3 regions of the Pannonibacter sp. CBAS1226 genome follow, and region 1 is predicted to be linked to each of the others. Evidence: predicted binding sites of a transcription regulator. Region 1 holds the regulator's gene; each other region holds the start of a gene.
The links. The regulator PhoB, encoded in region 1, activates phosphate uptake and scavenging genes when phosphate is short. The targets are predictions, from matches to a motif close to TGTCATNNANCTGTCAT.
Positions count from the first base shown of each region.

Region 2: the regulator PhoB is predicted to act here: its motif matches at 2,574-2,590, upstream of ugpB (sn-glycerol-3-phosphate ABC transporter substrate-binding protein UgpB).
Region 3: the regulator PhoB is predicted to act here: its motif matches at 5,917-5,933, upstream of olsB (l-ornithine N(alpha)-acyltransferase).

Region 1 is NZ_JBVOUO010000002.1:205,235-213,154, forward strand. Features, by position in the region: gene AC0CMF_RS08000 (substrate-binding domain-containing protein) at 219-1,265, shown strand; gene pstC (phosphate ABC transporter permease subunit PstC) at 1,336-2,796, shown strand; gene pstA (phosphate ABC transporter permease PstA) at 2,793-4,127, shown strand; gene pstB (phosphate ABC transporter ATP-binding protein PstB) at 4,142-4,939, shown strand; gene phoU (phosphate signaling complex protein PhoU) at 4,979-5,689, shown strand; gene phoB (phosphate regulon transcriptional regulator PhoB) at 5,727-6,425, shown strand; gene AC0CMF_RS08030 (GcrA family cell cycle regulator) at 6,928-7,500, opposite strand.
Region 2 is NZ_JBVOUO010000004.1:175,421-183,340, reverse strand. Features, by position in the region: gene ugpE (sn-glycerol-3-phosphate ABC transporter permease UgpE) at 1-113, opposite strand, end outside; gene ugpA (sn-glycerol-3-phosphate ABC transporter permease UgpA) at 125-1,009, opposite strand; gene ugpB (sn-glycerol-3-phosphate ABC transporter substrate-binding protein UgpB) at 1,079-2,410, opposite strand; gene AC0CMF_RS13470 (Na/Pi cotransporter family protein) at 2,885-4,570, shown strand; gene ytfQ (galactofuranose ABC transporter, galactofuranose-binding protein YtfQ) at 4,770-5,732, shown strand; gene ytfR (galactofuranose ABC transporter, ATP-binding protein YtfR) at 5,826-7,391, shown strand; gene AC0CMF_RS13455 (ABC transporter permease) at 7,388-7,920, shown strand, end outside.
Region 3 is NZ_JBVOUO010000005.1:275,177-283,096, reverse strand. Features, by position in the region: gene phaZ (polyhydroxyalkanoate depolymerase) at 1-742, shown strand, start outside; gene AC0CMF_RS16005 (DUF2852 domain-containing protein) at 1,032-1,445, shown strand; gene AC0CMF_RS16000 (M48 family metallopeptidase) at 1,686-2,423, shown strand; gene AC0CMF_RS15995 (transglycosylase domain-containing protein) at 2,424-4,619, opposite strand; gene olsB (l-ornithine N(alpha)-acyltransferase) at 4,808-5,704, opposite strand; gene AC0CMF_RS15985 (ATP-binding protein) at 5,983-7,920, opposite strand, start outside.

The DNA.
Region 1 (7,920 bases):
GAGCGGCCCTGCTCGCCCGCCAATGTCACAAAACGGCATTTATTGGGGCAGCTTCGGAAAAATTATTCAACTTTATCAATAACTTAAATTGTCACAAAAGTGATATGGAACTGACATAGAAGTCTCATCTGCGGCCGTTAGGTTCCGCTCGTCGCCAGGGCCTCAGGGGAGGCTGGGTGGCGCGCCCAAAAACCTTGACATTCAAAGGGAGTGGTCAAGTGAAGTTCAAAACCCTCGTAAGCACGGTTGCCCTCGCGGTTGCCGCCACCGCAGTCGCCGGCGCCGCTCAGGCTCGTGATCAGATCCAGATCGCCGGTTCCTCGACGGTTCTGCCCTATGCTTCCATCGTTGCTGAAGCTTTCGGCGAAAACACCGACTTCCCGACCCCGGTCGTGGAATCCGGCGGTTCGGGCGCTGGCCGCAAGAAGCTCTGCGAAGGCGTTGGTGTGAACACCATCGACATCGCGAACTCCTCCAGCCGCATCACGCAGTCGGACATCGACACCTGCAACGCCAACGGTGTCACCGAGCTCATGGAAGTGCGCATCGGCTATGACGGCATCGTGTTTGCTTCCGACATCAACGGAAACAAGTTCGAGTTCACCCCGGCTGACTGGCACTCCGCTCTGGCCGCCCAGGTCGTGAAGGATGGCCAGCTCGTTGCCAACCCGAACAAGAAGTGGAGCGATGTGCGCGCTGACCTGCCGGAGCAGGACATCCTCGCCTTCATTCCGGGCACCAAGCATGGCACCCGCGAAGTGTTCGACGAGAAGGTTCTGCACGCTGGCTGCAAGGCCAACGGCATCGAAGAAGCTCTGACGGCTGCCAACGGTGGTGACGCCAAGGCTGCTGCCAAGGCTTGCATGGCGCTGCGCACCGATGGCGTGTCCATCGACATCGACGGCGACTACACCGAGACCCTGGCTCGCGTTGCTGCCAACCCGCATGGTATCGGCGTGTTCGGTCTGTCCTTCTACCAGAACAACACCGACAAGCTCCAGGTTGCGACCATGGGCGGCATCGTTCCGACGGTCGAGAGCATTGCCAAGGGTGAGTACCCGGTTTCCCGTCCGCTGTTCTTCTACGTGAAGAAGGCTCACATCGGCGTGATCCCGGGCCTGAAGGAATACGTCGAGTTCTTCGTCTCCGACGATATCGCAGGTCCGGATGGCCCGCTCGCTCAGTACGGCCTCGTTTCCGATCCGGAACTGGCTGCGACCCAGAAGGCCGTTGCTGACGAAGTCGTCATGGGTCCGCTCAAGTAAGCGGTTCGAGCCTATGGAAGACCAGGGTGGCGCAATAGCGCCACCCTTTGCTCTGTGGATTGGATAGCTCATGAGCCTCGGTGCCCTTCTCCTTATAATTGTTGCTCTTGCCTTTGTTGGGGCGTTCGCTGGCAGAAGCCGGGCGGTGGCTCTCGTTGGCGGAGATAGACGGAAACTGCATTCGCTGCCGGGCCACTATGGCACGGTTGTGTTTCTGTTCACGGCCGTTCCGGCGCTCGTGCTGATGGCTGCCTGGCTGTTTTTGTCGCCGGTGATTATTGAAGGAGCGGCGTCGCGGAGTCTTCCGGAGGCGTCATCCGACAGCTCGACCGCCATGACACTGGTGATGACCGACGTTCGCCGTATTGCCGGCGGGCTGCAGGTTCTTGCCCGCCGTGGTGATCTGTCTGAGGAAAGCATCGCGGAAATGCGCGGTGATCTCAGCCTCATTCGCGGCCGCATGGCGCAGGCTGGGGTTGCCCTCGGTGCCGATGTGCGCAGCGAAGTCTTTGAGGCTGCCAAGTCATACCGGGCGATGACCAATTCCTCCCGGTTCATGATGGCCATTGCGGTGATTGCGGTTGCGGCCGCCGGGCTTGTCTGGTCGTTTTTCCGGATTAATCCGGACTTCCGCGCCAGAAATGTCTCCGAGCAGTTCACGCGTTCAATGCTTCTTGCTGCATCGCTCGTCGCCGTGCTGACGACCTTCGGCATTGTGTCGTCCCTGCTGTTTGAGACCTATAATTTCTTCAACATGTACCCTGCTACCGAGTTCTTCTTCGGTACGGTCTGGAATCCGCAGTTCCGCGGCGGCTCCGAACTGGGCATCCTGCCGTTGCTCTGGGGTACCTTGTATGTCTCGACCGTCGCGCTCCTGTTTGCCGTGCCGGTTGGCCTTTATGCGGCAATCTACATGTCGGAATATGCGTCCAAGCCGGTTCGAAGCATCGCCAAGCCGCTGCTTGAGCTGCTGGCGGGTATCCCGACCATCGTCTACGGCCTTTTCGCCCTGATTACGGTTGGCCCTTTCCTGCGCGACTACTTCGCCCAGCCCATGGGCCTGGGCAATTCGTCGTCGTCGGTGCTGACTGCCGGTCTCGTGATGGGCATCATGCTCATCCCCTTCGTGTCATCTCTTTCGGATGACATCATCAATGCGGTTCCCCAGTCTCTGCGTGACGGTGCCTATGGCCTTGGGGCCACCAGATCCGAGGCGATCCGGCAAGTTGTCTTTCCGGCGGCCTTGCCGGGCATTGTCGGCGCTGTCCTTCTGGCAGCAAGCCGCGCCATTGGCGAGACCATGATTGTGGTGATGGGCGCCGGAGCTGCAGCCAAGCTGGGGCTCAATCCGTTCGATGCCATGACCACCGTTACAGTGAAGATCGTCAGCCAGCTGACAGGTGACACGGAGTTCGCCTCACCGGAGACACTGGTCGCCTTCGCGCTTGGCATGACGCTCTTTGTCTTCACTCTGGGACTGAATGTCGCCGCTCTTTACATCGTCCGTAAATACCGGGAGCAATACGAATGACCAGCGTCGATACTGTTCCGTTCAAATCGATCTATAACCCGGATGCACGGACCAAGCGGAGAAACGCGGCTGAGCGCCGGTTCCGCTTCTATGGAATGACGGCCATTTTCATTGGCTTGATGTCCCTCGTCATCCTTCTGTCTTCAGTGCTTTCCAGTGGCCTTGCTGCATTCAACCAGGCCTTTGTTGAGTTCGATGTGCAGCTGACGGAATCCGCCCTCGACAAGTCGGGCCAGCGGGATCTTGAGGAGATGAAGAAGGTCAGCACGGTCGGCTACGGGAATGTAATCCAGAAGGCGCTTCTGGAGGCTCTGAACCGTGCGGGCATTGAGACCGGCGGTTTGTCCGACAGGGAAATTTTTGATCTCGTCTCCAAGGAAGCACCGGCGACACTGCGCAACATGGTGCTGGCGGATCCGAACCTTGTCGGCCAGACAATCAAGTTCAAGACCTACGCCAATGGCCGTGTCGATGGCTACTTCAAGGGCCGCGTCACGATGGACAGCGCGAAGCTGGATAGCAATATCTCGCCTGAGCAGCTGGAACTCGCCGACAGAATGCGCGCAGCCGGCATGATGTATGAAGGCTTCAACTGGGGCTTCTTCTTCGGGCCGGATGCCTCCGACTTGCGTCCTGAAGCGGCAGGTCTGGGTATCGCCTTCCTCGGCTCCATGTATATGATGATGATTGTTCTTGTCCTGGCGGTTCCGATCGGCGTGGCGGCGTCCATCTACCTTGAGGAATTTGCCCCCAAGAACTGGTTTACTGACCTGATTGAAGTCAACATCTCGAACCTGGCAGCCGTTCCGTCAATCGTGTTCGGTATCCTTGGCCTGGCTGTTTTCATCAATTTTGCCGGTCTTCCCCAGTCGGCCTCGCTGGTTGGCGGTCTTGTCCTGACGCTGATGACGATCCCGACAATCATCATTGCCACCCGTGCTGCGCTGCGCGCGGTGCCGCCGAGCATCCGGGATGCGGCGCTTGGGGTCGGTGCGTCGAAGATGCAGTCGATCTTTCATCACGTGCTGCCGCTTGCCGCTCCCGGCATCCTGACTGGAACGATCATTGGCTTGGCTCAGGCCCTTGGTGAAACCGCGCCCCTGCTGCTGATCGGCATGGTTTCATTTGTTCGCAGTTTCCCGTCTGCTCCGCCGGAAGGCTTCTTCGAGCCGGCAGCTGCCCTGCCTGTTCAGGTCTTCAACTGGACGCAGCGTGGTGACCCGGCTTTCGTCGAGCGCGCATCCGGAGCCATTATCGTGCTGCTGGTGTTCCTGATCGTAATGAACCTGGTTGCCATCATCCTGCGCCGCCGCTTTGAGCGCCGCTGGTAAGAAAGGGATTACCGATGAATGTCAGCGCAAAAGTGGAGAACGGCGTGACCCACGCAGAACCCAAGATCGTCGCCCAGAAGGTTCAGGTCTATTACGGCGACAAGCACGCCATCAAGGACGTGGACATCAAGATTCAGCCCCGTTCCGTGACCGCCTTTATCGGTCCGTCGGGCTGCGGCAAGTCCACCTTCCTGCGCACCCTCAACCGGATGAACGACACCATCGACATCTGCCGCGTTGAAGGTGACATCCTGATCGACGGCGAGAACATCTACGATCCGAAGGTCGATCCGGTGCAGCTGCGCGCCAAGGTCGGCATGGTGTTCCAAAAGCCGAACCCGTTCCCCAAGTCGATCTACGAGAACGTCGCCTATGGTCCGCGCATCCACGGCCTGACCCGCAACAAGGCGGAACTCGATGAAGTGGTTTCTGCCTCGCTGCAGAAGGCCGGCCTGTGGAACGAAGTGAAGGACCGTCTTGATGGTCCGGGCACGGGCCTGTCCGGTGGCCAGCAGCAGCGTCTCTGCATTGCCCGCGCCATCGCCGTCAGCCCCGAAGTGATCCTCATGGACGAGCCGTGCTCGGCCCTTGATCCGATTGCGACCGCCAAGGTCGAAGAGCTGATCGACGAGCTGCGCACCAACTTCACCATCGTGATCGTGACGCACTCCATGCAGCAGGCTGCCCGCGTGTCCCAGCGCACCGCTTTCTTCCATCTCGGCAATCTGGTCGAGGAAGGGGCGACGCAGGACATCTTCACCAATCCGCAGGACAAGCGCACGCAGGATTACATCACCGGCCGTTTCGGCTGATACTGGATCTTGCGCTCGAGAATTTGAGAGGAACACGACATGTCCGAGCATACCGTAAGCTCGTATGACGAGGAACTGCGCGCCCTGGCCGGCCGGGTCGCCGAAATGGGCGGTCTGGCGGAGAAGCTGGTGAATGATGCCGTCACCGCTCTGCTGACTCACGATCTGCCCAAGGCACAGGCCACCGTTCAGGCCGATGCCAAGCTGGACGAGATGCAGCAGGAAATCGAGGCGAAGTTCATCCGCATCGTCGCCCTGCGCCAGCCGATGGGTCAGGATCTGCGCGAGATCATGGCCGCAGGCCGCATCGCCAACGATCTGGAGCGCGTCGGTGACCTTGCCAAGAACATCGCCAAGCGCGTGATTGCCATCGACGGCGTCTTCAATTCCAAGAAGGCCGCCTTCGGCGTCGAGCACATGTCCGATCTGGCGCTGAACCAGCTCAAGTCGGTGCTGGACGCCTATACGGGCCGTGATGCCGAAGCCGCCAAGGCTGTGCGCGAGCGCGACGATGAGGTGGATGCCATCTACACCTCGCTGTTCCGCGAGCTGCTGACCTACATGATGGAAGATCCGCGCAAGATCACCCAGTGTGCCCACCTGCTGTTCTGTGCCAAGAACATCGAGCGCATTGGTGACCACGCCACCAACATCGCCGAAAACGTCTATTTCATGGTGACCGGTGACCAGCTGCTGGAAGCCCGCCGCAAGATCGACGAGATGGGCATTGCCGAAAACGAAGGCGCCTGATCTGCCTGCCTGTAAGTGACGTCCGGAGCATATTGCCATGCCCAAGGTTCTTATCGTTGAAGACGAAGAGCCCCTGAGCCTTCTGCTGCGCTACAATCTGGAAGCGGAAGGCTATGACGTGGACTCCTGCGACCGGGGAGATGACGCCGAAATCCGGCTGCGGGAGACGCAGCCGGACCTCTTGCTGCTGGACTGGATGCTGCCAGGCCTTTCCGGCATCGAGCTGTGCCGCCGCGTCCGGGCCCGGTCCGAAACCGAACGCCTGCCGATCATCATGCTGACGGCACGCGGCGAGGAGGCCGAGCGCATCCGGGGCCTGGCCACCGGCGCCGATGACTATGTGGTGAAACCCTTCTCGATCCCCGAGCTGATGGCCCGCGTGCGCGCCATCCTGCGCCGGGCCCGCCCGGAAGTGGTGTCCACCATGCTGAAGTCCGGCGATCTGGAGCTGGACAAGGAAACCCACCGCGTCCGTCGCAACGGCAAGGAAATTCACCTGGGGCCGACCGAGTTCCGCCTGCTGGAATTCCTGATGACCTCGCCCGGTCGCGTATTCTCCCGCGAGCAGCTGCTCGACGGTGTGTGGGGTCATGATGTCTATGTGGATGAGCGCACCGTCGATGTTCACGTCGGCCGCCTGCGCAAGGCCATCAACAAGGGCAAGGTGAAGGATCCGATCCGCACGGTCCGCGGCGCGGGTTATGCCTTCAACGATCAGTTCGCCGTCGCCAGTTGATCCGCTCTGCTGCAATTCTTCTGGAAAGGCCCGCCATCCGTGCGGGCCTTTTGGCTTTTGGAGGCTCTCTGCGCTGCCCCTACACCAAGGCTTTCGATGCTGACGCATCACGCCTTGAATTTGCTCAGGCGCCGCACGGCTTGACCAACTCTCCGTTGTCATCCCCACGAAGGTGGGGATCCAGTGCGCTCTGAAACCAAGGCCCTGAGATGCTGACCATCATGCTCAATCGCCACAAGGGCTTGAGCAGCTCACGGTGAGCCAGGCTCGTCGCGAGTTGGTCTGAGTTTGAAATTTGAAGACTGGGGGTACTGGTTCCCCGCATGCGCGGGGATGACAACGGAGAGGTTTGGGCGGTGGCTCTCGTCCCTTCTGACGGAGCCTTTTGCGCCGGTATTCAATGCCGTCCCCCACCTCCAGCCAACAAAAAAGCCTGCCGCAACGGGCAGGCTTGATTGGGTGAGGGAGCCGCTTGGGGTGCTGGTTGGCCCCCTCTGAAGCATCAGCCGCGAAGGGCTTTCTTGTCCGGAGCGGCGCGGCGGCGGTCGTTGACCGGCTGGTAGGCGATCCGGCAGTGCTGCGGGCAATAGGGAACGCCGGGCTCCGAATGGCGGCCGCAGAAATAGAAATCCGAAGAGGACGGGTCACCGATCGGCCACTTGCAGGTGCGCTCGGTGAGGGTGAGGATCGTGGCGCGCTCGGTGAAGGGCACCAGTTCGGCGAGCGGTGCTGCTTCCACGTCGATGGCCACATCTTCCTGCGGTGCCATCTTCAGCGCCGTGGCGCCGCGCAGCTGCGGCGTTCCTGCCGAAGGCGTGCGGATGGTGGAGGTGGCCTGCACCGTGGTCTGCTGCGGCGCGGCGGCTGCCGTCACCGGCGCCGTTGCGCTGCGCGGGCGGCGCTGCTTGGTGACAGGGGCCGCCGTCTTGGCGCGGCCCGACAGGCCAAGGCGGTGAACCTTGCCGATGACAGCGTTGCGCGTGATGCCGCCAAGCTCGGCAGCAATCTGGCTCGCGCTCAGACCGTCCGTCCAAAGCTTCTTCAAGAGATCTACGCGTTCGTCAGTCCAGCTCATCTGTCGCACCCCGTCGTTTGCGGCTGTAGAATTTTACGCATTAACCATGAATTAAGGCACGCGTGGTCCGCGCCTTAGTGGCCATATCCAGTATGATTTGGTGAACTACAGCACGACATGTCGTATCCGACTGGTTGGACACTACAATGGGCGGTGAAGGCGAGGCAAGTTGGGGGCAAACATGAACCGGGGACGAAACGACTTTTCCCCAGATAACCGGGGTTGACTTTTACCTTCTGCGGCAATGGCGGAAATGCGCCATTTGCATTGACACCCATAGGTAGGACCGTTGTATAAACGGTCCTTGTTCGGTGTGCCGCCTGCGAGGGCGGCACAGTTCGTTTTGAGAACCCGTTGATGGTAGACGCCCTGGCATGAACCCCATGCGGAAGGCGCGCTTAACTACCTGAAGGAGCAAGG
Region 2 (7,920 bases), on a different contig from region 1:
GGGCCATGGGTGGAGGCAATCACCGCCACATAGACCGGGAAGGCGACGATGAAGAGGCCCGTCAGCAGCACAAGATGCGTGAGGACGGTCAGCCAGGGTTTGTTCTCAACCATTTGCGCCTCTCTCAATAAGCCACGCGCCGCTCGATGAAGCGGAACTGGATGATGGTGAGCACGATGACGATCGCCATCAGAATGACGGACTGAGCCGCCGAGGAGCCAAGGTTGAGGCCGACGAAGCCGTCGGAATAGACCTTGTAGACGAGAATGTTGGTGGCCTGCGCCGGGCCGCCCTTGGTGGTCGCGTCAATCACCGGGAAGGTGTCGAACATCGCATAGACGAAGTTGACGACCATCAGGAAGAAGGTGGTGGGCGAGAGCAGCGGCAGCACGATGGTGAAGAAGCGCTTCACCGGGCGGGCGCCGTCAATGGCTCCTGCTTCCAGCAGCGACTGCGGAATGGACTGAAGCCCCGCCAGGAAGAAAATGAAGTTGTAGGAGATCTGCTTCCAGCTTGCGGCGAGGATCACGAGGATCATCCCGTCCACCTTGCTGGTGCTGTGGTTCCAGTTGTAGCCGAGCCCATGCAGCAGATAGGGGAAGATGCCGATGGACGGGTTGAACATGAACCACCACAGGATGCCCGCCACCGCAGGGGCCACCGCATAGGGCCAGACCAGCAGGGTGGAATAGACATTGCGCGAGCGGATCAGGCTGTTGACCGCCACGGCCAGCACGAGCGCCAGACCCAGCGACAGCAGCGCCGTCGAAACGGCGAAGATCGCCGAGACATAGAGCGAATTCAGATAGGTGGGATCTGCCAGCAGGCGGATGTAGTTATCCACCCCGACAAATGTGGTCTTGAAGCCGAAGGCATCCTCTCTGAGGAACGACTGCCAGATCGCCTGGCTTGCCGGCCAGAGGAAGAAGACACCCGTGATCGCAAGCTGCGGCGCCAGCAAGAGATAGGGCAGCAGCCTGTTGGGAAAGATGGCGCGTTTTGTCTGCATGGGTCCCACCCTGAACGCAAAAAGAAGCAAGCCCGCGCGGGAAGCGCGGGCTTGCTTTCCGTTTCCGGCTTACTTGTTGGCTGCTTCGAACTCGCGGATCAGCGCATTACCACGCTTGACGAGGTCATCGAGAGCCTGCTGCGAGGTCTTGGAACCGCTGAGCAGCTGCTCGAACTCTTCGTCGATGATCGCACGGATCTGGACGTAGTTGCCGAAGCGCAGGCCCTTGGAGTTGGCGGTCGGGGCATTCAGCGTCATCTGCTTGATGGAGACGTCAGCGCCCGGGTTCTTCTCGTAGTAGCCCTGTTCCGTGGACAGGTCATAGGCAGCCTGCGTGATCGGCAGGTAACCGGTGGCCTGGTGCCATTCAGCCTGAACTTCAGCGGAGGACAGGTAGCTGAAGAAGGAGGCTACGCCCTTGTATTCCTCGGCCTGCTTGCCCTGCAGCACCCACAGGGTGGCGCCGCCGATGATCGAGTTCTGCGGAGCGCCCTGAACGTCGCTGTAATAGGGCAGCATGCCAACGCCGACCTTGAAGTCCTTGGCGTTTGCGTTCACGGCAGCGCGGGCAGCCGAGGAGTTCATGTAGATGGCGCATTCCTGCGAGTAGAACTTCGGAGGGGCGTCATTGCCGCCGGCCGGGCCGCCGTACTGGAAGATGCCCTCGTCCTGCCACTTCTTCAGGTTGCCCCAGTGACGGGCCTGGGTCTCGCCGTTCAGCGTCAGCTCGGTACCGAGGCCGCCGAAGCCGTTTTCCAGGGTGCCGATCGGCAGGTTGTGCCAGGCAGAGAAGTTTTCGGTCTGCGCCCAGGAAACCCAGGCCGTGGTGAAGCCGCACTTGGCAGCGCCGGATTCCATGATCTTCTTGGAGAAGCTCTCGACTTCTTCCCAGGTCTTCGGCGGGGATTCCGGATCAAGGCCAGCCTTCTGGAAGACGTCCTTGTTGTAATAGAGTACCGGGGTGGAGGAGTTGAACGGCATGGACAGCATGTTGCCGTCCGTGTCGGTGTAATAGCCGACGACGGCCGGCAGGAAGGCCTTCGGATCAAAGGCTTCGCCAGCGTCAGCCATCAGCTGGTAGACCGGATAGACGGCGCCCTTGGCAGCCATCATGGTGCCGGTGCCGACTTCGAACACCTGAACGATGTGCGGCTGCTGGCCGGCGCGGAAGGCGGCGATTGCGGCCGTCATGGTCTCAGCGTAGCTGCCCTTGTAGGTCGGGACAACCTTGTACTCGCTCTGGGTGGCGTTGTACTTGGTGGCGATATCTTCGAGCTTCTGGCCCAGTTCACCGCCCATGGCGTGCCACCAGGTGATTTCCGTGGCAGCGAACGAAACGGAAGTGGTGCCCATGAGGGCGGCAGCGGCAAAGAGGCCGGCTGCGATATGACGCTTAGCCATTGGTTTTCTGCTCCCTAACAAGGAACCGCCCCGCTCCACGGGTCCGGCTCCACACAGCGCTTGGAACACTCGAACCGGGCCTGAAAGACGGGCTTTCCGGCTGCAGTCTGTGTTTGTCCCCGCGCTTCTTATTATGTTCATATGAACGGCATATGTCGCTCATATGAACGTTGTACGACAGTTCCTTGAACAGGACAACGGCCATGTCCGGCCCCCTCCTCCCGAAGGGGCATAAAGACATGCAACCCTGAGCGCCAAATCACCACGGCAGCGCCGCACCACAGGCACCGCCCTTGCCAGGCTTCATTAATTTTGCCAGCTTATTTTCTCTTTGCTGCCAAAATGGCGCGTTTCAGCGGCATTTTTCCTTCTCCGCCTTATCATTTGCATCATTCAGGCGTATGAAGGAACAACAGGTTGTGCAGTGCGTATACAATCAGCCTTCCCGTTTGACGGGCTATTCTTGGAGCCGCCATGCATCCCTTTCTCGTCATCCTGCATCTGGCTGCGGCCGTCATGCTTCTGCTCTGGGCTGTCCGGATGGTGCGCACCGGTATGGAGCGGGCGCATGGGCCTGCCCTGCGCGATGCGCTGAGGCAGGCAAAGGGCGGGCGCTTCGGCATGGCGTTCGCCGGCATGGTTCTGGCCATCCTGCTGCAAAGCTCCACGGCCGTGGGCGTGCTGGCCGCGGGCTTTGCCGCCAGTGGGTTGCTGGGTGCCTCCATGGGGCTCGCCGCGCTTCTGGGGGCGGACCTTGGGTCTGCGCTGGTGGTGCGCATTCTGGCCTTCGATCTCTCCGAGCTCATTCCGCTGCTGCTGCTGACAGGCTGCGTGCTGTTCCTCAAGTTTGAAGCCCGGCAGGTGCGCCAGCTGGGCCGCATCATTCTGGGCATCGGCTTCGTGCTGCTGTCGCTGAAGATGATCGGTGAGGCGACCGCGCCCCTGCGCCACAGCGAGGCATTGCCGGCGGTGATCACCTATCTGCAGGGCGACCCGCTCACCGCCTTCGCCCTGGCCGCATTGCTGACCTGGGCCATGCATTCCTCTGTCGCCATGGTGCTGCTGCTCGCCAGCCTTGCCGGCGCGGGCCTGCTGCCGTTCAATGCGGCCCTGCCGATGGTTCTGGGTGCCAATATGGGCGCAGGCCTGATTGCCGTGTGGCTGACGCGCGGGCTCAGCATCGAGGCACGCCGCATCCCCATGGGCAACCTTGTATTTCGTGCGGCCGGGTCTGCCGCCGTGCTGCTCACGCTTTGGATGGCCAGCCCGCCGCTGGACTGGCTCGGCGCTGCCCCGGAAAGCCGCATCGTCAACGCCCATGTGCTGTTCAACGCCGTTCTGCTGGTGCTGGCGCTGCCCTTTACCGGGCCGATGCAGGCTCTGACGGCGCTGATTCTGCCCCGTCCGCCGGTGGTGGCGGACCCGGTGCAGACGCGCCCGCGCTCCGCGCTGGACCGCTCGACCGTCAGGATCCCCAGCCTTGCCCTGGCTTCGGCCAAGCGCGAGCTGCTGCTGATGGGTGAAACGGTGGAACAGATGTACCGGCCAGTCATCGACCTTCTGGCCGGGGCGCAGGACGGCCAGATTGCCGCGCTGCGCGCCCTTGATGAGGAGGTCAACCGGCGGCACACCGAGATCAAGCTGTTCATTGCCGAGGTGAACCGGGGCGAGCTGAAGCAGGAAGATGCCCGGCGCAGCATCGAGCTGACCGACTTTGCCATCAACCTGGAGCATATCGGCGACATCATCGCCAAGATGCTGCTGCCGCTGGCCGAGGAGCGCAACCGGCTTGGCCTGCGCTTCTCCGACGAAGGCTGGGCCGAGATCACCCGCCTGCATGAACGGGTTCTGGCCAACATGCAGATGGCGATGAATGTGCTGATATCCGCCGACATCGATTCAGCCGAGCAGTTGATGCGTGAGAAGGAAGTCCTGCGCAAGCTGGAGCGCGACAGCCAGAACCGCCACCTGAAGCGGCTGCAGACCGGCAATCCGGCCAGCATGGCGACCTCGAACATGCATCTGGAGCTGGTGCGGGCCTTCAAGGAGATCAACTCCTTGCTGGTCACCGTCGCCCATCCTATCCTCGCCGAACAGGGCCTGATCCTCGAAAGCCGCCTCGCCGGGCGCAGCAGCCAGATGCAGGAGCAGACGGCCTGAGAAAATTCAGGCCTCTCTGCTCCGAAAAATTCTCATACATTTCAAAATCTTATCCGCATCATTCGGGCATCCGGCGCTGCGCGCTTTCGCACATGCACAATGCAATGTTGCATCAGGACTCAAACACCATCTTTACAATAATAATATAGTATGATTTTTTGACCTCCGGCCACGGCCATTCGTGTTCTGGGAGGGACCAATGAAATTGAAGACAGCTCTGGCGGGCATGACGATGCTCGCAACGGTCGCGCTTGCCTCAACCTCAGCGATGGCGCTGACGGTTGGCTTTTCGCAGATCGGATCTGAATCCGGCTGGCGCGCCGCCGAGACGACCCTGACCCGCCAGCAGGCGGAACAGCGCGGCATCGACCTGAAGTTCGCCGATGCCCAGCAGAAGCAGGAAAACCAGATCAAGGCGCTGCGCTCCTTCATCGCACAGGGCGTGGACGCCATCCTGCTGGCCCCCGTCGTCGCCACCGGCTGGGACGCGGTGCTGAAGGAAGCCAAGGAAGCGGAAATTCCGGTGATCCTGCTCGACCGCATGGTCGACAGCGACAAGGATCTGTACCTGACGGCCGTGGGGTCCGATCTGGTGCATGAAGGCTCCGTCGCCGGCGAATGGCTGGTCAAGGAAGTGAACGGCAAGCCGTGCAACGTGGTGGAGCTGCAGGGCACGACCGGCTCATCCCCCGCCATCGACCGCAAGAAGGGCTTCGAGCAGGCGCTGGCCGGGCATGACAACCTGAAGATCATCCGCAGCCAGACCGGCGACTTCACCCGCACCAAGGGCAAGGAAGTCATGGAAAGCTTCCTCAAGGCGGAAAACGGCGGCAAGAACATCTGTGCGCTTTACGCTCACAATGACGACATGGCTGTCGGCGCCATTCAGGCCATCAAGGAAGCGGGCCTGAAGCCGGGCACCGACATTCTCGTCGTCTCCATCGACGCCGTGCCGGATATTTTCCTCGCCATGGCCGCCGGTGAAGCCAATGCCACGGTGGAACTGACGCCGAACATGGCAGGCCCCGCCTTCGACGCGCTGGAAGCCTTCCGCAAGGACGGCACTTTGCCTGCAAAGTTCATCCAGACGGAATCGAAGCTCTACACCAAGGCTGACGACCCGCAGAAGGTCTACGAAGAGAAGAAGGACCTCGGCTACTGAGCCGGTCCTGATCGGGGGACCGGCAGACACCCTCCTGCCGGTTCCCCAGCTTCTGACCGCCCTTGCGGCGGCCAATGCCTGCGGAGCAGCGCCGTGACAGACAGATCTACCCACGCCGGGCCGCAGCATCTGCTGCAGGCCACCGGCATCACCAAATCCTTTCCCGGCGCGCTCGCCCTCGACAACGTGGATTTCACCCTGCAGGCGGGCGAGGTGCATGCCCTGCTCGGCGAGAACGGCGCGGGCAAGTCCACGCTGGTGAAATGCCTGACCGGCGCCTACCGGCGCGACCGCGGCGACATCCTGCTGGAAGGCCGCAGGATCGACCCGCGCGACACGCTGGACGCCCAGACCATGGGCATCGGCACCGTCTATCAGGAGGTCAATCTCCTGGGTAACCTGACGGTGGCCGAAAACCTCTTTCTCGGCCGCCAGCCGATGCGCTTCGGCATGGTCCACACCCGTGAGATGGAAGCACGCGCCAAGGTGCTGCTGGCCGGCTACGGCCTTGATATCGACGTGCGGCGCAGCCTGTCGGCCTATCCGGTCGCCGTGCAGCAGATCATCGCCATTGCCCGTGCGGCGGATCTCTCCGGCAAGGTGCTGATCCTGGACGAGCCCACCGCCAGCCTCGACACCCAGGAAGTGGAGATGCTGTTCAACGTGGTGCGCGGCCTCAAGGCGCGCGGCCTCGGCATCGTCTTCATTTCCCACTTCCTCGATCAGGTCTACGAAATCTGTGACACGGTGACGATCCTGCGCAATGGCCGCAAGGTCGCCACCCGTGCCGCCCTGGGGCTGCCGCGCCTTGATCTGGTGGCCCTGATGCTGGGCCGCGATCTGGAGGCCGAAACGCGGGAGCGGGCCGTTCACACGGCACCGGAAGGCGAAGCTGCGCTGCAGTTCCGCCAGTTCGGCCGCAAGGGTCATGTTGCCCCCTTCGACCTCGCGGTCCATCCGGGCGAGGTCGTGGGCATGGCGGGCCTGCTCGGCTCCGGCCGCACGGAAACCGCTGAAGTTCTGTTCGGCGCAGCCCCCGCCGATACGGGCGAGGCGCGGATGGACGGGCGGGTGCTGAAACTCGGCTCGCCGCGTCAGGCCATTGCCGAAGGCTTTGCCTTCTGCCCGGAAGACCGCAAGCATGACGGCATCATCGCCGAGCTTTCGATCCGCGAGAACATCGCCCTTGCGCTGCAGGCGCGGCGCGGCTGGATGCGGCCCGTGCCGCGCAAGGAGCAGGTGGCGCTCGCCGACAAATACATCAAGGCACTCGATATCCGCACCACCAGCCGGGAAAAGCCCATCGGCCAGCTTTCCGGCGGCAACCAGCAGAAGGCGCTTCTGGCCCGCTGGCTGGCACTCAATCCCAAGTTCCTCATTCTTGATGAGCCGACACGCGGCATCGACGTGGGCGCCCATGCGGAAATCATCCGCCTGATCGAGGATCTTTGCGCCAAGGGCATGTCGCTGCTGGTGATCTCCTCCGAACTGGAGGAGCTGGTGGTCTACAGCCACCGGGTGATCGTGGTGCGCGACCGGGCGCATGTGGCCGAACTGACAGGAGAGGACGTGACCCCGCACAAGGTGATGCAGGCCATCGCAGAGGCCGGACATGGACATGTGTCCGCTCAGGACCAGGCCAGAGGAGCAGCCGAATGAAGCCCTTCCTCGAGGCTGCAGGCGGCTTTTTCCGGCGCTTTGCCCCGCAGCTGATCACCCTCGCCGTGGTGCTGACGCTGAACACCCTGCTGTTTCCCGGCTTTCTCGACATCGGCATTGCCAACGGGCGGCTCTACGGCAGCCTGATCGACATTCTCAACCGCGGCGCTCCGGTGGCCCTGCTGGCCATCGGCATGACGCTGGTCATCGCCACGCGCGGCATCGACCTGTCGGTGGGCGCTGTCATGGCGATTTGCGGCGCCGCGGCAGCGGCAACGGTGGCCAGCAGCGGCAGCGCCGTGGCGGCCATCACCGTTGCTCTTGGAATCGGCCTTGCCTGCGGGCTGTGGAACGGCATTCTCGTTGCGCTGCTGAACATCCAACCGATCATTGCCACGCTTATCCTCATGGTGGCCGGGCGCGGCATTGCCCAGCTCATCACCGAAGGCACCATCCTCACCTTCACCCATGAGGGGCTGATCTTTGTCGGCAGCGGCTCGCTCTTCGGCCTGCCCATGCCGGTGGTGCT
Region 3 (7,920 bases), on a different contig from region 1:
CCTGACGGCCGAGTTCTATCTGCAGACGGTGGAGACCGTGTTCATCGAGCACTCCCTGCCGCTGGGCAAGATGAAGCACGGCGACACACTGGTGGATTGCGGCGCCATCCGCAACACGGCGCTGCTGACCATCGAGGGCGAGAAGGACGACATCACCGGCCGTGGCCAGACCCGTGCCGCACATACGCTCTGCACCAGCCTGCCGGACGACATGAAGGTGCATTACGAGCAGCCGAATGTGGGCCATTACGGCGTGTTCAACGGCTCGCGCTTCCGCGCCGAAATTGCCCCGCGCATGATCGACTTCATCCTGACCCATTCCCAGGCCAACCGCGACCGCCTGAAGAAGGCTGCTGCCGCCAAGCCGGCCGCTCCGGCCGAGGTGAAAAAGCCTGTGGCCGAAGCTCCCAGGGCCGAAGCTGCACCGGCGCCCAAGGCGGAGGCGGCTGCCGCCGCCGCCAAGCCTGAGCCGAAGGCTGCTGTGGCTGCAAAGGCCGATCCGCTGGCCGAGATCCTGCTGGCCAAGCCCCAGGGCGTTGCCGACAATCTCAAGGCCATCACCGGCGTCGGCCCCAAGCTGGAAAAGGCCCTGAATGAAGCGGGCATCTTCCACTTCTGGCAGATCGCAGGCCTGACGGATGCGCAGATTGAGGCGCTGGACGACCGTCTGGACTTCCGCGGCCGCATGGCCCGTGACAACTGGATCGAACAGGCCCGCAAGCTGGCTGAAACGGTCGCCTGAGACACGGCCTGAGACCAGATCAGAGATCAGACCCGGCCCTGCCTCCTGAAACGCCCGCCTCACGGCGCGCAAGCAGGGCGGGGCCGGGTTTTTTCATGTCTGCTGCTGAGGCCGGTAAACGGCGGACCTTCCGTCCAAGCCTTTGATTCAAGAAACTCTTCTGCCTCTGCGTCAAATTTCGCAGGCAACCCGCGCCACTGTGTAACCGGCGCAGGACTTCATGGTGTTCTTGAAAGGCCGGGCAGCCGTCCCCACGTTTTTGTCTGTTGAAATCCGAAAGGGGATGACGATGACTGGGAACACTGTGTTGAGGCCTGGCTGGAACGGGGCAAGCATCGCGCTGATGGTGCTGGGCTTCGTGTTGTTCTGGCCGCTCGGACTGGCAATGCTTGCCTATATTCTTTGGGGTGACCGCTTCCAGACGCTGTTTCAGGACGCGCGTGACCAGTGGAACAGAAGCCCGATCAAGAGCGCGGTGAACACCATGAATACGGGAAGCTTTGGCCGGACCGGCAATGTGGCCTTTGACGACTACCGGGAGCGCGAGCTGAAGCGCCTGGAAGAAGAGCGTGCCAAGCTCGATGCCATGCGCGCCGAATTCGATACTTTTCTGCGCGAACTGCGCCGGGCGAAGGATCAGGAAGAATTCGACCGCTTCATGTCTGCCCGCGGCCGCAGCTCCGGCACCACTGGCCCTGCCTGACCGTACGGTCCGGTACGGCGCACCACGCGGGAAGCGGCGCACCTTGCGCCGCTTTCGCCGTTTATACCAAGACGGAACGAGTGAGCCTTGGTACCGGGTGTCATTCCCGCCTGCGCGGGGATGACAAGGTGAGGATGGACGCGTTGCAAGCCACTCCCCCCGCCTGCAAAACCGGATACCCTCTGATACGTTCGAATCACCTCCCGCGGCGCCTGTCTGCGGGCCTTGCAGGGAAGCGGAATGTTCTCACGGCTGCGGCGGCCTGTTTTTCCGGACCACATCGTGCTGCCGCTGAGCGGCGGCGAGATTGCCGTGCGCCTGCGGCCTGATCCGCGCGCGCGGCGCTATCTGCTGCGCCTGCCGCATGACCAGTCCGGCCCGGTGCTGACCATTCCCAAGGGCGGTTCGCTCTCCACCGCCCAGCGCTTTGCCGAAAAGCACGCCGGCTGGCTGGAGGAAAAGCTCGCGGCCCTGCCGCAGACAACCCCCTTTGCCGCCGGATCGGTTGTGCCTGTCCGGGGCGTCCTGCACCGGATCGAGCCTTCCGGCCGCCTGCGCGGGCTGGTGACGGCCGGGCTTGATACAGAAGGTCATGCGGTGCTCAGCGTGCCCGGCGCTGGCGAACATACGGGCCGCAAGGTGGCCGACTGGCTGAAGCGGCAGGCGCGGGCCGATATCGAAGCAGCTGTTGCCCGCCATACGGCCACGCTGGGAGTGAAGGCCGCGGCCATTTCCCTGCGCGACACCCGCAGCCGCTGGGGTTCCTGCGCCTCGAACGGACGTCTGTCCTTCTCCTGGCGGCTCATCCTCGCCCCGCCGGAGATCCTCGATTATGTCGCGGCCCATGAGGTGGCGCATCTGCGGGAAATGAACCATTCGGACCGGTTCTGGGCGCTGTGCCGCCAGCTTGCCCCGCACACGCCCAAGGCCCGCCAGTGGCTGAAGGACGAGGGCGGCAAGCTGCATCTCTTCGGCTGATCAGCCGCCGAACAGCCTTCCGATGAAGCCGAGCGGCCCGCCTTCGGAGGGCGGCGGCGGGATGACCCGGCCATCGGCCCCCACATCCGCCCCCACATCCGCCGGAGGAATGGGGGCATTGTCGGTGGGCACGGGGCCGTAATTCTGCGGCAGCTGTTCGGCAACACCCGGAAGCCCCGCCACGGGCAGACCGGCATGCGCCTTGTCCATCGCCGCCTTCCAGATCTCCGCCGGCAGCGAACCGCCCGTTGCCTTCTTCGTCGGGCTGTTGTCGTCATTGCCGAGCCAGACGGTGGCCGTCAGGTTGCCGGTGTAGCCGATGAACCAGGCATCGCGGAAATCCTGGCTGGTGCCCGTTTTGCCGCCTGCCGGGCGCTGATCGGCCAGCATCGCCTTCTTGCCCGTGCCGGTGACCAGCGTCTGCGCCATCATGTGGTTCATCTGGGCAAGGCGCAGGCCGTCGATCACCTTGCCCGTTCCATCCCCCTGCCGGGCATAGAGCGTGCGGCCCTCCACCGTGCGGATGCGGCGGATGACATGCGGCACAACCCCGTAGCCGCCATTGGAGAAGGGCACGTAGGCGGCGGTAATCTCCAGCGGCGTCACCTCCGATGTACCCAGCGCCAGCGAAGGATTGGCCGCCAGCTGCGAGCGGATGCCCAGCTTCTGCGCCACCTTCACCACCTTTGCCGGACCCGTTTCCACCGCCAGCCGCGCAGCCACCGTGTTGAGGGACATGGCCAGCGCGTCGGTCAGCGTGACGTCGCCGTAATACTGTTTGGTGTAGTTCTGCGGCCGCCAGCCCTTGAGGGAGAACGGTTCATCCCGGCGGATCGTGTCCGGCGTCATGCCGCTTTCCAGCGCCGCCAGATAAACGAAGGGCTTGAAGGCGGAGCCCGGCTGGCGGCGGGCGTTGGTGGCGCGGTTGAACTGGCTCTTCTGATAATTCCGGCCGCCGACCATCGCCCGCACGGCCCCAGCCGTGTCCATGATGACGATGGCGCCCTGGGAGACGCCGAGCTCCCGGCCATGGGTGTTCAACGCGCCAACAAGTGCGGATTCCGCTGCCAGCTGCATGGCCGGATCGATGGTGGTGTCGACGATGATGTCGCTGTCGATGGATCCGGCAAACTGCGGCAGCAGGTCCATCACCCAGTCCGCCACATAATTGGCGCTGGCGGTGTTCCTGTCGCTGACCACCTGGGCGGGCTCGCTCATGGCGGTCCGGGCGGTCGCCGCATCAATGAAGCCGGCATCGCGCATAGCGGCCAGAACCACCTTGGAGCGCTCGTAGGCCAGCTCGGGATTGCGCGTGGGGGCATAGCGGCTGGGCGCCTTCAGCAGGCCCGCCAGAACGGCGGCTTCCTGCAGGGTGACCAGCCGCGCCGACTTGCCAAAATAGCGCCGCGCGGCCGCATCCACCCCATAGGCGCCTGCCCCCAGATAAACGCGGTTGAGATACATCTCCAGGATCTCGTCCTTGGAGTATTTGGCTTCCAGCCACAGCGCCAGCACCACTTCCTGCACCTTGCGCTTCAGGGTGCGGTCAGGCTCGAGAAACAGGTTCTTGGCCAGCTGCTGGGTCAGCGTCGAGCCGCCCTGCACCAGATTGCCGGAGGTGAAATTGACGGTGAAGGCGCGGACCAGACCGATCGGGTCCAGCCCGAAATGGTCTTCGAACCGCCGGTCCTCGATGGCAATCACCGCCTGCGGCAGATAGGCCGGAAGCTGCTCCAGCCGCACGGCCTCGCCGCCCGTGTCGCCCCGGTTGGCCAGAAGCTCGCCGGTGGTGGCGACGATCTTCACATTGGGCGGGCGGGCCGGAACCTTCCATTCGGAGGTGGGCGGCAGATGGGCCGCGTAATAGACGACCACACCGGTGGCGGCGATGCCGCCCCAGATGGACAGGACGAAGCCCCAGTAGAACAGCTTGCGGATCAGCCAGAACAGCGGATTGGACGAACGGGTGCGGCTGCGCCGGGCTTTCTTTTTGGCCTTGCCCTTGCCGCCTGCCTTTGCGGGCCGCTTGCGGCGGGGGGCGGGGGCGTCGCTGTCGTCAGCGCGCGGGCGCCGGGGCCGTCTGGCCGGGCGCTCTGCCGAAACGTCACCGGTTCCCGGGCGCACATCGTAAAGATCGCCGCTGGCAGAGCCAAACGCCGGTTCAATCCGATTGCTGCCTGCCGGGCGGCGTGCCATGAGCCTCTCGTCACTCTGCGGGCCTGCGCGGGGAGCACAGGCAGTCTGCATCAAACTAGAGCGGCCGGTTTAAGGCGGCGTTAAGCCTTGGGCGCCGGCTGAGGCGTGGATGCGGAGCCCCGCAAACAAAAACCGCCGCCCCGGAGAGGCAGCGGTCCTTTGGCGTTGGATGCGGATAGTTCGCCAGCTCAGCTTGAGTAGCGCGAGGCGTCCGCACCGTAATAATTCACGTAGCGCTCATTCAGCTGCGTCACCGGCATGACAATGAGAACGTCTGTGGTGCCGAACTGATAGTCGACCACGGCCCCGTCACCGATATAGGCGCCGAGGCGCAGGTAGCCCTTCACCAGCGGCGGCAGCTCGCGCAAGGTGGCCTTGTCGTTGAGCTCTTCACGGGCCACGCGGTTCATCTCGACATAGCGCTCCGGCACGGCGCGCACGCGCCAGGGCTCCGGCGCACGGGCGTGGTGGTGCAGGAAGGACAGCTGGCTGGCGATCCGGTCCGGATCCGTGCCCTCGATGGAGGCACAGCCGATCATCACGTCGATGCGGTGGCGGATCACATAGGCCCAGATGCCGTGCCACAGCAGTTCGACCGTGCGCTTGTTGCGGTAGGGCTTGAGCACGCAGGAGCGGCCCAGTTCCAGAAAGCGCAGACCCGGATTGGCATCGACCAGCGGCTGGATGTCATATTCGCTGGCCGTATAGAAGCCGCCGTTTGCCTCGGCCACATCCTGGCGCAGCAGGCGGTAGGTGCCGACGATCTGCGGCTGCAGGCGGCCCAGCTTGTTGCGCTTCATCGAGGCATGATCGACGACCAGAAGATGATCGCAGATGGCGTCAAAAGCATCCATGTCGCGGCGGGCAGCGAGGGTCTGCGCATCGGCGATGGCGGACATTTCCTCGTAGAAGACGTGATAGCGCAGGCGCTGCGCCTTCTTCACCTCACGCGCGGTGCGGGCGAGGCGCACCTCCAGCGATCCGACACGGCCAAGGGAAAGATCGCCGTAAAGACCTGTTTCGCCATGCAGAGACTTGGCGAAACCTGGGAAAAAGCGCGCGGAAATGCCCTGTTCGCCCATCATCGGCACGAACTTCTGCACGAGCTTGCGCGGAGAAAATAGACCTGGCCGCATCATTGAGATTCGGTCCCCTATCTGCCTCGGTTGTTTCCCACCGGGGGCCCTGCGAAACCGTTGCCGCAGGCCTCGTTTGTCCTGTCAGATTGCTGCGCCGTTGCAGTGATTCTCATCCCCTTAACCGGCGAAACCCTGATCTTGCCGTAGACCATAGTTTTCCAACACTAGCATGACAACGGCCAGCGTTCACAATATTTCGTGACGGTAACAATCCGGGAGCGGCACTATGTCCGGGAGGGCAGATTTTCCAATGCGTCTTCAACGGCTTCGCGGGAAAGCGGTTTTGTGAGGAAACCGGCAACACCGCTCGCTCTTGCCCGGTCGCGGGCAGCCGGCATCACGTCCGCCGTGACGATCAGCACCGGCACATGCGGGCGCCCGCGGGCGGTTTCGATCTCGCGAATCTGGGCCATGGCATCCAGCCCGTCGAGCCCCGGCATGTGCAGGTCCATCAGGATGGCATCGAAATTCTGCTCGCTGGCCGCGCGCCAGGCCTCCAGACCGTCGGGCACCACCGTCACCTCATGGCCGAGCTTGCGCAGCAGCGCTTCGCCCAGAAGGCGGTTGATATCGTTATCCTCCGCCAGCAGCAGCCGCAGCGGCCGGGCCGGAGCAAGCCGGTGCGGCGCGCCGGGAATGCGCTCCGGCGGCAGATCCACGGCCGCTTCCCAGGCAAGCGTTTCACCGCCTTCGCCCATGAGGCTGGCAATGATGCGCCGGAGCGTTCGCCCGCGCACGGGCCGCACCAGATAGGCGGAGAACCCTGCCTCGCGCAGCCGGTCCAGCCGGTCCCGCTCCTGCGGGGTCACGAGAACAATAGCCGGCGCCACGCAGCCCGCTGCCCGGGCCGTGGCCAGCCAGCCCGCGCCATCGGCCACCGCGCCATGCTCCAGCAGCACGAGATCCGCATGGGGCAGGGCATCGGCCAGCGTGTCGTCTCCCGGCTGCACAAGCTGCACCCTGGCGCCATGGGTGGTAAACTGCAGCGCCAGCGCTTCACCCTCGATCACACCCTGTGACACGATCACAACGCGGCGGCCTGTCAGGCATTCAAGACCGGCATGACCGCCAGCATCGGGAGCTTCGGGCAGCGGCAGGCAGATGCGGAAGACGGCGCCCTTGCCTTCCTCGGCCACCGCTTCCACCGTGCCTTCCATCAGCCCCACGAGCCGGCGGACGATGGCAAGCCCAAGCCCCGTGCCGCCGTAGCGGCGGGCAGGGCCATGGTCCACCTGCTCGAACTCGCCGAACAGCCGTTCGGCATCGGCTGCCGAGAAGCCAATTCCGGTGTCCCGCACTTCCAGCGTCAGCAGGCTGCCACTGCCCTGCAGCGTGATGGCAAGGCTGATGAGGACGCCGCCCTCTTCGGTGAACTTGATGCCGTTTCCGGCCAGATTGAACAGGATCTGCCGCAGCCGGTTGGCATCGGCCGTGACGATACGGGGAATTGCCGGGTCGGCGGTGAAGCCGATCTCCAGCCCCTTGGCATGGGCACGCGGCGCCAGCAGTTCCACCACATGCTCAGCGAGGCTTTCGAGGTCCACCGGTCCCGGCTGGATCGTCAGTTTGCCGGCTTCGGCGCGGGAGAAGTCCAGCAGCTCGTCGATCAGCAGCAGCAGCGTTTCGCCGGAGGTTTCCAGCGCCCGCACATAGGCTCTCTGCTCATGGGTGAGATGGGTGTCGGACAAAAGCGCCGCCATGCCCAGAATGCCGTTGAGCGGCGTGCGCACCTCGTGGCTGACCGTCGCCAGAAAGCGGGACTTGGCCTCGCTGGCGCTTTCCGCATTCTGGCGGGCGGCCAGAAGCTCCTCTTCCATCTTGCGCCGCGCCGTGACGTCACGCAGCACGGTCTGCAGTACCGGCGTTCCACGCGGCCCTTCCCGCACGGTCACGTCGATGCGGGAGAACCAGCGCGGGCCTTCGCGGGTGTCGAGCAGGATATCCCCAAAGACGCCGGTGGCTTCGGCGCTGAGCAGATCCTGCGGCGTATCCGCCAGCGGCAGCTCCAGCTTTTCGCCGGGGCGCGGGCTCTGCTCCGGCCAGAACAGGCTTCCGGCCGCCGGATTGGCATAGATGACGTTCTCTTCCATGTCGCGGCGGATGACCACATCGCCCAGCGCATGGAGAATGCTGGCATGGCGCTCGTCGGATTCGCGCAGCTC